DNA from 4 places in the Streptomyces tamarix genome. Region 4 is predicted to be linked to each of the others. Evidence: riboswitches for the same ligand, from Rfam matches in the RefSeq annotation. Region 4 holds a riboswitch; each other region holds the start of a gene.
What was found. Region 4 has a riboswitch for cobalamin ahead of RND61_RS01490 (ribonucleoside-diphosphate reductase subunit alpha). Riboswitches for the same ligand answer to the same signal wherever they lie in the genome.
Positions count from the first base shown of each region.

Region 1 (3,233 bases), on a different contig from region 4:
GGCGAGGACCGCGCGGGCCTCGTTGCCCCGGTCGGTGGTGAGCAGCAGCAGGTCCAGTACGGCGGTGAGCACCGCGGCGATGGCCACCCCGGACAGGACCAGCCGCGTGGAGGTGATCCGGCCGCCGGTGCGGGCGGTGGCGTAGACGAGCAGCAGCGCGCCCAGCGCGCCCGCGAACGCGGCGGCCGACAGCGACACCGGACCGAGCAGGGTCACCCCGAACACGATCACCACGACGGCGCCCAGGGACGCCCCGGAGGAGACGCCGAGCAGGTAGGGCTCCGCGAGCGGGTTGCGGATCAGAGCCTGCAAGGCGGTGCCCACCACGGCGAGCCCGGCGCCGGCCACCGCGCCGAGCAGCACCCGCGGCGCCCGTACGTCCAGCACGATCGTCTCCCGTGCCCCGGACCAGTCCGGGGTCGACCAACCGGCGCCCAGCGCGTGGGTCACGATGCCCCACACCTGGCCGGGCGGCACCCGCACCGAGCCGATGGCCAGGCCCGCCGTGGCGGAGAGCACCAGCAGGACGGCCAAGGCGGCGAGGGTGACGGCGAGGCCGGCCCGGCCCGCCCGCCCGCCGCCCTGCCGCCGCCGCGCGACCCGCCCGGTGCCGGTGCCGGTGACCGGGGCCGTCACGCGAAGCTCTCGGGGTGGATGCCGCGGGCCAGGTCCTCCACCGCGTACGCGGAGCGCACGCCGACCAGGGTGGCGGTCAGCGGCAGGACGACGAACCGCTTGTTCCTGATGGCGGGCACGTCCTTCAGAGCGGGCTGCGACAGCAGGAACTCCTTCTTCCGCTCGACACTCCCGGCACCGGCGTAGTCGTAGATCGCGATGACCTCCGGCTTGCGCTCGACGACCTGCTCCCAGGAGACGTCGCCGAAGACGTCGTCGAGGTCGGCGAAGACGTTCGTGCCGCCGGCCAGCCGGATCACTTCGGTGCCCAGGCTCCTGCCACCCGCGGTGAACGGGGCCTTGTCGCCGCTGTCGTACACGAAGACGGGCACCGCGGGCTGGCCCTCGACGGCCTTCGCGGCCCTGGCGACCCGCGCCCGGAGGTCGGAGACCAACTCGTCCGCCTGGTCGGGCACGCCGAAGATCGTGCCGACGGTGCGGATCTCGTCGTAGGTGTCGTCCATCGTGACCCGCTTCTCGCCGCAGTACTCGCGGTTGAGGTGGGTGTCGATGCCCGCGTCGGTGAACGCCTCGCGGGAGCGGCCCTCGTTCCCGGCGAAGGCGCTGCCGTAGCCGCCGTAGACGAGGTCTGGCTCGGCCTCCAGGACCGTCTCGAACGACGGTTCCTTCTCCGCCAGTTGTGGAATCGACTCGTAGTCCTTCCGCAGTTCGGGCAGGACGGCGGAGTCGGGAAAGGCGGTGCCGACCATGCGGTCCCCCAGGCCGAGGGCGAGCATGAGTTCCGCCGGGTGCTGGTGGATGGTGACGACGCGGGAGGGCGGCTCCTCGTACGTCGTCCTCACGCCGCAGTTGTCGACGGTGACGGGAAAGCCGTCGGCCGACGGGGCCGTGACCCTCGGGTCCCGGGCGGTGTCGTGCGACGATCCGCAGCCGGCGGCGAGCAGGGCCGCCGACAGGGCCATGGCCGCGGCCGCCACCCGCAGGGCGCGGCGTCGGCGGGCAGGGGTGAACAGCGGGGGACGGGACGTGCCGTCGTACACGTGAAGCCTCCTGGGGAGTCCGCGCTCCTCGGAACGGGCCCGCGACAGGCCAGTGTCCTGACTCCCGGATCGACGCTCCTTCCCTTGGCCTTCCCGCGCGGCGCGCAGTGGCGTGTCGAAGGGTGTACTCCCCGGTCACAGTGGCGGGACCGTGCCGGATTCGCACCGGCTTCCTGTTTCCCGTCGCGGCGATGACCAGGTGATACTACGGTCCGTCCAGCCCGGGTCAAAGGGGGCGCGGGCCCGCGCGCACGCCCCGCGCCCTCCGCCACGCCGCACGGACCGCCCCGGCGCCGACCGTCATCGTCACCAGGGCCACGGCGTCGACGTCTCGTGGACACCGCCGACCGACAAGCCCACCGAGACGATCGAACGCCACGAGGTCGTCACCCGGGACGAGGACACTCCCGGCGCGTTCGTCGAAGGGACAGGGGCCAGGGCCGACTCGGCGCACATCGACGGGCTGGAGCCGGGCCACCCCCACACGCGCGCGGTGGCGACCTGGAACAGCGCCGGCGGTTTCCCGACGTCGCACGTCCGGTTACCGTCGGCGCCGGCGTCCGGGTGTCGGGGGAGGGCGGCCCCGGCGCCCCCGGCCCCGGTGGCCGTGTCCTGCGCGGCGCGGGCGCGCCGCTCCGTGGAGCTCCTCGGGGCCCGGACGGACTCACGACTCGTAGCGGTGCGGCCGCGTCGGCGCGGGCGGCGCCGGGCACGAGGGCGGCGACCGCCATCGCCCCGCGGCGGGTGTGCCGGAGAGGACCGTGGAGGGCCCGGCCCGGTGCCCCGACGGCGTGCCGAGAGGTCCGCGGGCGCTCAGGCCCGGTGCCCCCGGCGGACGAGACGTCCGCGCGGGGCCGCCCTCGTCTCCGGCCTCTTGGGCACACCGCGGTCCAGGGGGGCGCGGTGGTCGGTGACGTTGCGGGATCCCGGACTCGAACGGCAGGGCGCGGCGGTCGGAGGTCCCGAGGACGTCCGGGCCTCGAACGGCAGGCCGTGGCGCCGGGGAACAGCACCTCGGACGACGAACACGACCGCCCCCGCGCCGACGTGTCCGCCGAGGGCTACGCGGCCTGGGCCCCGGGGCGCTTGAAGACCTGCTGGCCGTGCCAGAGGACGAACCGCGGGTCGACGGTGGGGCGTCCGGGGCGGGGCGCCGCGACGGGACGGCCGTGGAGCTCGTCGACGGCGCGGCCGGCCGCGCCACGGGCGACGTACAGCTCGGAGACCTGAATGCGGAGGTCGGGCAGGAGCCCGAGGGCGCCGAGGTCGAAGAGGGCGTGGTGCAGGGAGCACAGGGCCAGGCCGTTGTTCGCCTCGTCCGGGCCGTCCTGGCTGTGCCAGCGCACGTGCGCCGCCTCCAGGCCGACGGGGTTGCGGCCGAGGGCGCCGTCGAACCCGCAGAAGGCGCAGGCGTACGCGTAGGCGTGCAGTACCTCCTCGGCGAAACCGGCCCGGCGCCGGCGTCGCTTCCGTCCGGCGGGGGCGTACGCGGCGTCGCCGAGGTCGACGGCGAGGTCGAGCCCGACGGCGTCGCAGACGGGCGCCTCCAGCGCGGGG
Region 1 covers NZ_JAWCTQ010000024.1:87,694-90,926, reverse strand. Annotated here, with positions in the region: gene RND61_RS19570 (FecCD family ABC transporter permease) at 1-636, opposite strand, end outside; gene RND61_RS19565 (ABC transporter substrate-binding protein) at 633-1,676, opposite strand; cobalamin riboswitch at 1,707-1,886, opposite strand; gene RND61_RS19560 (phosphorothioated DNA-binding restriction endonuclease) at 2,738-3,233, opposite strand, start outside.
Region 1: another riboswitch for cobalamin. It lies ahead of RND61_RS19565 (ABC transporter substrate-binding protein); the one in region 4 lies ahead of RND61_RS01490 (ribonucleoside-diphosphate reductase subunit alpha).

Region 2 (3,233 bases), on a different contig from region 4:
TGTCACGTGAGGTGCTCCTCTCTGGTCGCCGGCGCCGCCGTGGTGCGGCGCGGCTGGTCAGTCGGTGAGGTTCCCAGCCCCGGTGCGCCGTCGCACGGAATTCCCCCCGGCTGTCGCCCGGTTGGCGTACACGGCGCCTCCCGCCGGGGCCCTCGTCGTCGCGCGCGCCGGCCGGTGACCCCGCGCGGACCGGGCCGGTCGGGCGGTGAAGGCCGCCCCGGCCCCCGCCGTCCGGCGCGTCCGGGCGGTGCCCGGCCCGCCCGGCGCCCGGCCCGCCCGGCGGGTACGCGCCGCCCGCCGCGCCCCCGTACGGGGCTGCGGTGTTCGGCCGTTGCCGTTGCCGTCGCCGTGCCCGCGCCCGTGTGCGTCCGCGCGGGCCCGTGGACGGGGGCCGGTCAGCCGTTGGCGAGGGCCTGGACGCGGTCGTAGGCGCCGTTGAACCGGTTGTGGTCGCCGACGATCGGGCCCGAGGAGGTGTACTGCCACATCGTGTGGTACGCCCAACCGGCGGGGAGTTCGCCCACGGTGGTGTTGTAGCGGGCGATCCACAGCGGATGGGCCGAGGCGAAGCCGCCGTAGTCGCCGGTGCACTGCCTCCACCAGCTCGTCGCCGTGTAGATCACCGCGTCGCGGCCGGTGCGGTACTTGTAGCGGGCGAGGAAGTCGCGGATCCAACTGACCATGCCGGCCTGGGTCTTGCCGTAGCAGGCCGCGCCGTAGGGGTTCCACTCGATGTCGAGCGCGCCCGGCAGGGTCTTCCCGTCGCGGGACCAGCCGCCGCCGTTGTCGACGAAGTAGTCGGCCTGGGCGGCGCCGCCGGCCGTGTCGGGGGTCGCGAAGTGGTACGCGCCCCGGATCATGCCGATGCCGTACGAGCCGTTGTACTGCTGCGGGAAGTACGGGTTCTTGTAGTACGTCCCCTCGGTGGCCTTCACGTAGGCCCACCGCACCCCGCTCGTCCAGAGGGCGGACCAGTCGACGTTGCCCTGGTGGCTGGAGACGTCCACGCCCTCCGTCTGGGTGGCGTAGGGGCCTGCGGGGACGCCGCCGACGCCGTCGTGGGCGGCGACGCCCGTCCCCATGCGGGCGCTGCCCCGGGGCGGCTTGCCGGGGCCGTCGGCGGCGCTCGCCGCTCCCGGGAGGGCCAGGAGGAGGGCCAGGACGGCGAGCAGGGCCGTGGCCATGGCGGTTCGGGTCGTTCCGGATCTGTGCACGGGCATGGCGTGCCTCCGAAAACCTGGTGTGAACATGACAGGTTACGCTTCACGCTACGCACGTAGAACGCGCCGCGGAAGGGCGAACGGAACCGCCGTTGGTCTACGCCACCGAAACCGGTGCCGAACTGCGGCGACGGCGGGGGTTTTCAGAGCCGGCCCCGCCCCGGCGCGGGCGCGTCCCCGCGGCCCGGCGGCCCCGCCCCCCGGACTCGACCCCCACCGGGCTGTGCTACGTTGCCGGGGCCAGTCGCACTCCGTACGCACGCGTACGACGAGTCAGGGAATCCGGTGCGAATCCGGAACTGACGCGCAGCGGTGAGGGTGACGGGCGGGGCAACCGATGCCACTGGGCCGCGCACCGGCCCGGGAAGGCGCCCCGTCCGGATGATCCCGAGTCCGAAGACCTGCTGGCGCACCGTACGGACGGGCCCCGCGCATGGGCCCTCGACACCGAGGACGGCTCCGTGCCCTTTCCGCGTCCAGCGCGCCTGCCCGCCGCCGCCCTGTGCGGCACCCTCCTCCTGACCGGCTGCGGCGGCGCCCCCTCCGACGGCTCCTCCCCGCCCCGGGACGACGCCGCGACCCGCGTGATCGAGAACTGCGGGCGCCGGGTCGAGATCACCGGGGACGGCCCGCGCCGCGCCGTCTCCCTCGACCAGGGCGCCACCGAGATCCTCCTCGCCCTCGGCCTCGCCGACCGCATGGCCGGCACGGCCACCTGGACCGACCCGGTCATGAAGGGGCTGGAGAAGGAGAACGCCCGCGTCGAGCGCCTCGCCGAGAACCAGCCGTCGTTCGAGAAGGTCCTCGACGCCGAACCCGACTTCGTCGCCGCCTCGTTCGCCTCCACCCTAGGCAAGGGCGGGGTCGCCACCCGCGACCGGTTCGAGCGGCTCGGCGTACCGACGTACCTCTCCCCGTCCGACTGCGAGGGCAAGGACAACAGCGGCGACGGCGACGGCGTCCGCACCCGGCCCCTCACCATGGCCGCCGTCCACGGCGAAGTGCGGGACCTGGCCCGCGTCTTCGGCGTGGAGGAGCGCGGCGACGCCCTCGTCCGGAGCCTCACCTCCCGCGTCGCCGAGGCGAAGAAGGGCCTCGACGCGTCGGACGTCACCCTCATGTACTGGTTCTCCGACGCCGAGTCCCCGTACCTGGCGGGCTGCTGCGGCGCGCCCGGCGTCATCACCCGCGAGCTCGGCGCGAAGAACGCCTTCGACGACACCACCGAGGAATGGCCCCAGGTCACCTGGGAGACGGTCGCCGACCGCAACCCCGACGTGCTCGTGATCGGCGACCTCACCCGCAGGTCGCAGACGGCGGAGAGCGCCGCCAAGAAGATCGAGTTCCTGGAGTCCCACCCCGTGACCCGGAACATGGACGCCGTGCGCCGCAAGCGGTACGTCCTGCTCAGCGGCCAGGCCATGAACCCGACCATCCGGACCGTCGAAGGCGTCGAACAGGTCGCCGCCGCCCTCCGCCGGTTCGGCCTCGCCCGGTGACCGCCGCCCTGCTGCGCACGGCGGCGGGGCTCGCGGCACTCGCCGTGTCCGTCGCCCTCGCCATCACCATCGGGCCCGCCGACATCGGCGTCACCGACGTGTGGTCCACCGTCGCCGCCCACCTCGGCGGCGCCCCGTCCGGCCTCACCGCGATCCGCGACGGCATCGTGTGGGAGCTGCGGCTGCCCCGGACCCTGCTCGCCGCCGTGTGCGGCGCCGGCCTCGCCGTGTGCGGGGCCGTCCTGCAGTCCCTGCTCCGCAACCCGCTCGCCGACCCCTTCGTCCTCGGTGTCTCCTCCGGGGCCTCCACCGGGGCGGTCCTCGTCGTCGTCCTCGGCGTCGGCGGGGGCGCGCTGTCGGTGTCCGCCGGGGCGTTCGCCGGAGCCGTCTGCTCGTTCGCGCTGATGATGCTGCTGAGCCACGTCCTCGGCGGCACCACCGACCGGGTCGTCCTCTCCGGCGTCGCCGCGATGCAGCTGTTCTCCGCCCTCACCTCCTTCGTCGTCGTCACCTC
Region 2 covers NZ_JAWCTQ010000036.1:13,956-17,188, forward strand. Annotated here, with positions in the region: gene RND61_RS24020 (hypothetical protein) at 1-6, opposite strand, end outside; gene RND61_RS24025 (lysozyme) at 396-1,220, opposite strand; cobalamin riboswitch at 1,445-1,643, shown strand; gene RND61_RS24030 (ABC transporter substrate-binding protein) at 1,682-2,719, shown strand; gene RND61_RS24035 (FecCD family ABC transporter permease) at 2,716-3,233, shown strand, end outside.
Region 2: another riboswitch for cobalamin. It lies ahead of RND61_RS24030 (ABC transporter substrate-binding protein); the one in region 4 lies ahead of RND61_RS01490 (ribonucleoside-diphosphate reductase subunit alpha).

Region 3 (3,233 bases), on a different contig from region 4:
GACCACGGCGGGTCCCGGCATCACAGCCACCTCTCCAGTACCAGGGTGAGGGCGACCACCGCCGCCAGCAGCGCCGCCGTCGCGGCGAGGAAACGCCGGTCCACCCGCGCGTCGGGCACCAGCACCCGCAGCGTGCCGTCGTAACCGCGCCCCGCGAGCCCCGTCTGCAACCGCGCCGCCCGGTCGAAGGCCCGCACGAACGCCGTCGCGGCCAGCCCCGCCACCGACCGCCACGCCGCCGCGCGGCCCGCCAGCCCGAGCCGCGCCGCCTGCGCCTGCCGGATCCGCGCCACCGCGTCCAGCAGCAGGAAGCCGATCCGGTACATCACCAGCGCGACGTCCACCACCGGCGCCGGCACCCCGGCCCGCACGAGCCGGGGCAGCACGTCCGACACGGGCGTGGTGAACGCGAACAGCAGCAGCCCCAGCGACGCCGCCGACGTGCGCAGCAACACCTGGCCGGCGTGCACCGGGCCTCCCGGCGCCAGCGCCACGAACCCGGCCGGACCGCCGACCTGGAACAGCAGCGGCACGGCGCCCGTCACGCAGAACCCGAGCGGCAGCCGCCACGCCCGCCACAGCCGGCGCGGCGCCACCCCGGCCGGGCCCAGCAGCACCGCCACCGCCACCGCCATGACCAAGGCCGCGCCCGGCCACGGCGGCAGGGACACCGCGCACCCCGTCAACCCGAAGCCCAGCACGGCCTTCTCGGCCGGATGGCGGCGGCGCCAGCGACTGCCGTGCGCCACCACGTCGATGGGCAGCACCCGCGCTACTCCCCGGACGCCGCGGGCCCGTCGGCCCGGGCGCCGGCCGCGGCACCGCCCCCGCCCCCGGCACCGGCGGAGGCACCGGCCCGGGCCCGCTCCGCGCCCTGCCGCCGGCCGCGCCGCAGCCCGAAGTAGTACGCCAGCACCCCCGCACCGAGCGCCGCCTGCAGGGAGAACAGCGCCGACTCGACCTCCCCGGACGGCGGTTCGTACAGCGGGGTGAACCACGGCTCGTAGTCCGGGGCGTTCTCCGTGATCGCCGTCTCCGCCTGCGCGTCGGCGCCCGCGAACGGCTCCTCCTCGCCCTCGCCGAGACCCAGCGCCAGCGGCAGCACCGCCAGCGCCGCGACCACCAGCAGGATCAGGGCGTTGATCCTCGCGTCACGGCTCATCGGACCGTCGTCCCCTTCGTCGCGCCCGCCGCCGGGAGCACCCCGAGCCGCGCCAACTCGCCCTTGCTGGACTGCCGCAGCAGCCGCATCACCAGGACCGTCAACAGGCCCTCGCTGACCGCGAGCGGCACCTGCGTCACCGCGAAGATCCCCCCGAACTTCGCGAGCGCCCCCGCGAAGCCGCTGCCCGGGTCGGGGAACGCCAGCGCCAGCTGCACGCTCGTCACGCAGTACGTGGACAGGTCCGCGACGAACGCGCCGGAGAACACGGCTCCCATCAGCGGCACACCGGACCGGCGCAGCAGCCGGTACGTCCCGTACCCGGCCCACGGGCCGACGACCGCCATGGAGAAGGCGTTCGCGCCGAGCGTCGTGAGCCCGCCGTGCGCCAGCAGCAGCGCCTGGAACAGCAGGGTGATCGTGCCGAGCACCGCCATGACCGGCGGCCGGAACAGGATGGCGCCCAGCCCCGTACCGGTGGGGTGGGAGCAGCTGCCCGTCACGGACGGGATCTTCAACGCGGACAGGACGAACGTGAACGCCCCCGCCGCGCCGAGCAGCAGCGTCGAATCGGGGTTGGCCCTGACCTCCCGGGTCAGGGCCCGGACACCGTGGACGACGAACGGGGCGGCCGCCACCGTCCAGGCGACCGCGTGCTCCCGGGGCAGGAACCCCTCGGCTATGTGCATGTGGGAAGACCCTCTCCAGCACCTCGTGGATGGACAACGCGCCTTGGCCGGTCTCCTGGCTGACGGGTCGTACCGCCTCGGCTCCGCCTTCCCGGACGCCGCGGTCTCCCGCGGCGGTCCAGTGGCTTCCCCGCCTTCGCGGGGGGTGGAGCCGGACTTCCCGATCACAGTGGCGAGGGCCGCACCGGTTTCACACCGGTTTCCCGTACACCAAGGCCCTGCGACAGTAGTGCGTTGTCCTGCCCCCTCACAACCGCGTCCCGGTCACGCCTTGCGGTACTGGTACGCCTCTGAGGCCGCGGCCTCCACCGCTTCGAGTCCGCCGCCCGCCGCCGCGGTGACCACGGCCGCGACCGCGCCCTCCACGAGCGGCGCGTCCACCAGTCGCGTCCCCTCCGGCAGCTCGTCGCCCTCGGCGAGCAGCGCCTTCACCGTCAGGACGGCGCTGCCCAGGTCCACGAGCACCGCCACGCCGGCGCCCCGGTCCACCTCGTGCGCCGCCCGGGCGATCAGCTCCGCGTCGGTGCCGAGCCCGCCGTCCGGACCGCCGCCCGCCGCCGCCACCGGCACCCCGGCCGCCCCACCGGCCAGGCCGCGCGCCAACTCCACGACGGCCGCGGCGACCTGGGCGCTGTGCGAGACGAGGACGATCCCGACCGGCCCGCCCGCTTTCGCCGTGCCCGCCCCGGTCACGCGGCCACCTCCTCGAGCGCCGCGAACAGCAGTGCCGACGAGGTGGCACCCGGGTCCTGGTGACCGACCGACCGCTCCCCGAGGTAGCTGGCCCGCCCCTTGCGGGCGAGCATCGGCACGGTCGCCGCCGCGCCCTCGGCGGCGGCCCGCGCGGCCACCGCGAAGTCGCCGCCCCGCCCGAGCGCGTCGACACCGGGCTCCAGCGCGTCCAGCATCGTCTTGTCCCCGGCCGCCGCCCCGCCGAGCTGAGCCACCGCCGCGACGCCCGCGCCGAGCGCCTCGGCGAGGGCCTGCGGCGTCACCTCGGCGGCGTCGCCCAGCGCCTTGCCCGCGCGGCGCAGCAGCGTCCCGTACAGCGGGCCGGACGCCCCGCCGACCGTCGAGACCAGCCGCCGCCCCGCGACCAGCAGCACCGCGCCCGGCGTGGGCTGCGGCTCCGCCTCCAGCGCCGCCGTCACCGCCGCGAAGCCGCGCCGCATGTTCGCCCCGTGATCGGCGTCGCCGATCGTGGAGTCCAGGTCGGTGAGGCGGTCGGCCTCCCGGTCCACGGCCGCCGCGGCGGCGGCCATCCACCGCTGGAAGAACCCGGCGTCCAACACGGCGCTCACCGCCCCCACCGCAGCGCCGGAGTCTGCACGGGCGCGTCCCACAGCCGCAGCAGCTCCTCGTCGGCCTGACACACCGTCACC
Region 3 covers NZ_JAWCTQ010000017.1:3,855-7,087, forward strand. Annotated here, with positions in the region: gene RND61_RS15625 (energy-coupling factor ABC transporter ATP-binding protein) at 1-21, opposite strand, end outside; gene cbiQ (cobalt ECF transporter T component CbiQ) at 21-767, opposite strand; gene RND61_RS15635 (energy-coupling factor ABC transporter substrate-binding protein) at 773-1,162, opposite strand; gene RND61_RS15640 (energy-coupling factor ABC transporter permease) at 1,159-1,851, opposite strand; cobalamin riboswitch at 1,880-2,081, opposite strand; gene RND61_RS15645 (PTS sugar transporter subunit IIA domain-containing protein) at 2,116-2,544, opposite strand; gene dhaL (dihydroxyacetone kinase subunit DhaL) at 2,541-3,143, opposite strand; gene dhaK (dihydroxyacetone kinase subunit DhaK) at 3,149-3,233, opposite strand, start outside.
Region 3: another riboswitch for cobalamin. It lies ahead of RND61_RS15640 (energy-coupling factor ABC transporter permease); the one in region 4 lies ahead of RND61_RS01490 (ribonucleoside-diphosphate reductase subunit alpha).

Region 4 (3,233 bases):
CAGGTCAGCTCCACGTCGTAGTGGTCGGGGTGCAGCACGCCGCGCGCCGTGCGGGTCTTGTCCCAGGCGGGCAGCGGGCCGCTGCGCTCGGCCAGGTCGGCGGACGCCTCGTACGCGGCGAGCATGATCCGCTCGGCGATCCGCGTGGACAGGGCGCGCGCCTCGGGCGAGTCGAACGGCAACCGCAGCTTGAAGAAGACGTCCTGGAGGCCCATCGCGCCCAGGCCCACCGGGCGCCAGCGGGCGTTGGACCGGCCGGCCTGCTCGGTCGGGTAGAAGTTGATGTCGACGACCCGGTCGAGGAACGTCACCGCGGTGCGGACCGTCTCGTCCAGCCGCTCCCAGTCGATGCCGTCGCCGGCGACGAACGCGCCCAGGTTCACCGAGCCCAGGTTGCAGACCGCGGTCTCCCCGTCGTCCGTGACCTCCAGGATCTCGGTGCACAGGTTCGAGGAGTGGACCGTGTGGCCCGGCTCGGCGGTCTGGTTGGCGGTGCGGTTCGCGGCGTCCTTGAACGTCATCCAGCCGTTGCCGGTCTGCGCGAGGGTCCGCATCATCCGGCCGTACAGGTCGCGGGCCGGCATCGTCTTGCGGGCCAGGCCCTTCGCCTCGGCGGCCCGGTACGCGGCGTCGAACTCCTCGCCCCACAGGTCGACCAACTCGGGCACGTCCGACGGGGAGAACAGCGACCACGGGGCGTCGGCGTTGACGCGGCGCATGAACTCGTCCGGGATCCAGTGCGCCAGGTTCAGGTTGTGGGTGCGGCGGGCGTCCTCGCCGGTGTTGTCGCGGAGCTCCAGGAACTCCTCGATGTCGGCGTGCCAGGTCTCCAGGTAGACCGCGGCGGCGCCCTTGCGGCGACCACCCTGGTTGACGGCGGCGACCGACGCGTCGAGCGTCTTCAGGAACGGGACGATGCCGTTGGAGTGGCCGTTGGTGCCGCGGATCAGCGAACCGCGGGCGCGGATGCGGGAGTACGACAGGCCGATGCCGCCCGCGTGCTTCGACAGCCGCGCCACCTGGTGGTAGCGGTCGTAGATGGAGTCCAGCTCGTCCTGGGGGGAGTCCAGCAGGTAGCAGGAGGACATCTGGGGGTGGCGGGTGCCCGAGTTGAACAGGGTGGGGGAGGAGGGCAGGTAGTCGAGCCGGCTCATCAGCCCGTACAGCGCCTCGACCTCGCCGAGGGCGCGCGCGGTGCCGTCCTCCGCCAGTCCGCAGGCGACGCGGAGCAGGAACTGCTGCGGGGTCTCGACGACCTTGCGGGTGATCGGGTGGCGCAGCAGGTAGCGGGAGTACAGGGTGCGCAGCCCGAAGTAGCCGAAGCGGTCGTCGGCCGCCGGGTCGATCACCGCGTCGAGCCGGTCGGCGTGGCGGGCGACGAAGTCGGCGGTCCGGTCGGCGATGAGCCCTTCGCGGTGGCCGACGGCGACCGACGCGGAGAACGCCACCGCTCCCTGGCCGGCGGCCTCGTCGGTGATCGCGCGGGCCAGCAGCCGGGCGGCGAGCCTGGAGTACGCCGGGTCCTCGGCGATCAGGCCGGCCGCCGCCTCGGTGGCGAGCTCCCGGAGTTCGGCCTCGTCCGACCCGGCGTGCCGGCCGCGCAGGGCGGCGGCGGCGACCCGGCCGGGGTCGGTGTCGGGAAGGTCCGCGGTGAGGTCGGTCAGGGTCCGCAGCAACGCGGTCCCGGGAGCGTCGGCTTCGGTGGCTGAGGCCGGATCCGCTGGCGCGATGGTCACGTGGGGGCTCTCCCTCGCTCGGCTCGGGGCCGCACGGCGGGGAGGCGGGAAGCGGGCGCACCCCGCCCTTGGGCACGGGGGCGTGCGTGACCGCGTCCGCCGGCCCACTCCGCGAGGCCCGGACGTCTGGGCACCCGGGCCGGACGGTCCGGGTGCGCTGTCGGCAGGTCGTCGGACTTGTGGGGTACGCGAAGGGCACACCGGTACACCGTTGCGGGACAGTTCCGGACTCGCACCGGATTCCCCTGCTACGACAGCGAGCACGAGCATACATGTGGGGGGCGCGGGATACGGCACCCCCCACATGTTGTGTCAGAGTGTCAGCTCGTACGCGAGGAGGGGCAGACCGGGCAGGGGCTCCCAGTCCCGCTGCGGGGCCCTGGCGAAGCCCATCCGGTCGTACAGCCGCCGGGCGCCGCGGGCCTGCGGGACGACCGACAGGACGAGCCGCGCGCAGCCGTCGACGGCGCGTGCCCGGTCGGCGCACGCCCGTACGAGCGCCTCGCCCACGCCCCGTCCGCGCGCCGCGCCGGACACGGCGAGCACCCGGAACTCGGCCTCGTCCGGTCCCGCGATGTCCGCCCACGGGCTGCCGTCGGACGGGACGAACGTCACGCCGCCCAGGAGCGTGCCGTCCGGGTCGACGGCGACGAGCACCTCGGCCTCGGCGGCCCGGCGCGGCACGTCGCGCAGCAGGTCGAGGTAGGGGTCGTCGGCCCCGTACTGGAGCAGCCCGCCGTCGAGGTAGGCGCGGGCGCTGATCTCGCCCAGGGCGCGGTGCTCGGCGGGGCGTACGGGGCGGATGGCGAAGTCGGTGGTGCTCGGTGCGGCGGGTGGGGTCCAAGTGGCGTCCATGGGCCCCAGTGTGGCGGGATCAGCCGCTCGCGCCCACGTCGTTTCGGGGCGCCCCGTCGCCCACGGGCGGCAGGTCGCCGCGTTCGACGGGCTCCCCGGCGCCGGGCCGGAGCTCGGGCAGGACCGCGTCCAGCTCCTCGTCGGAGGCGCGGTGCGCCCGCTCGGCGGCGCCGCGCAACGTGTCGCGGTCGACGGAGCGGTCGGCGCTGACCCGGACGCGCAGCCCGTTCTCGGCGCGCACGTACGCGTGGGCGCCGTCCGAGGCGCGGTACCAGCCCGCGCCGTCCTTCTCGCAGGGGGTGCCGGCGGGGCCGGTGGCCGAAACCGCGGGGAGCTCCGCGCAGCTCGCCGCGTCGACCCCGCCGCGCTCGACGGCGAGGGTGATCGCGCCGCCGCCCGGGGAGACGTACGTGGCGGAGAAGCCGTCGTCGCCGAGGACGCCCACGGACTGCTCGGCCAGGTCGAAGCCGTCCGCCTCCGTCACGTACACGTGCTCGGGCCGGGTCTGCAGGGCGGCGGCGCGGGCCTCCAGTCCGGCCCGGTCGGGCACGTCCGCACCGGCCGTCCGCGTGCCGCAGGCGGCGAGGAGGAGCAGCAGGGCCAGGGCGGCCGGAGGGGGCGCGGGGCGGCGTCTCATGCGCC
Region 4 covers NZ_JAWCTQ010000001.1:336,444-339,676, reverse strand. Annotated here, with positions in the region: gene RND61_RS01490 (ribonucleoside-diphosphate reductase subunit alpha) at 1-1,736, opposite strand, end outside; cobalamin riboswitch at 1,882-2,016, opposite strand; gene RND61_RS01485 (GNAT family N-acetyltransferase) at 2,049-2,591, opposite strand; gene RND61_RS01480 (hypothetical protein) at 2,611-3,228, opposite strand.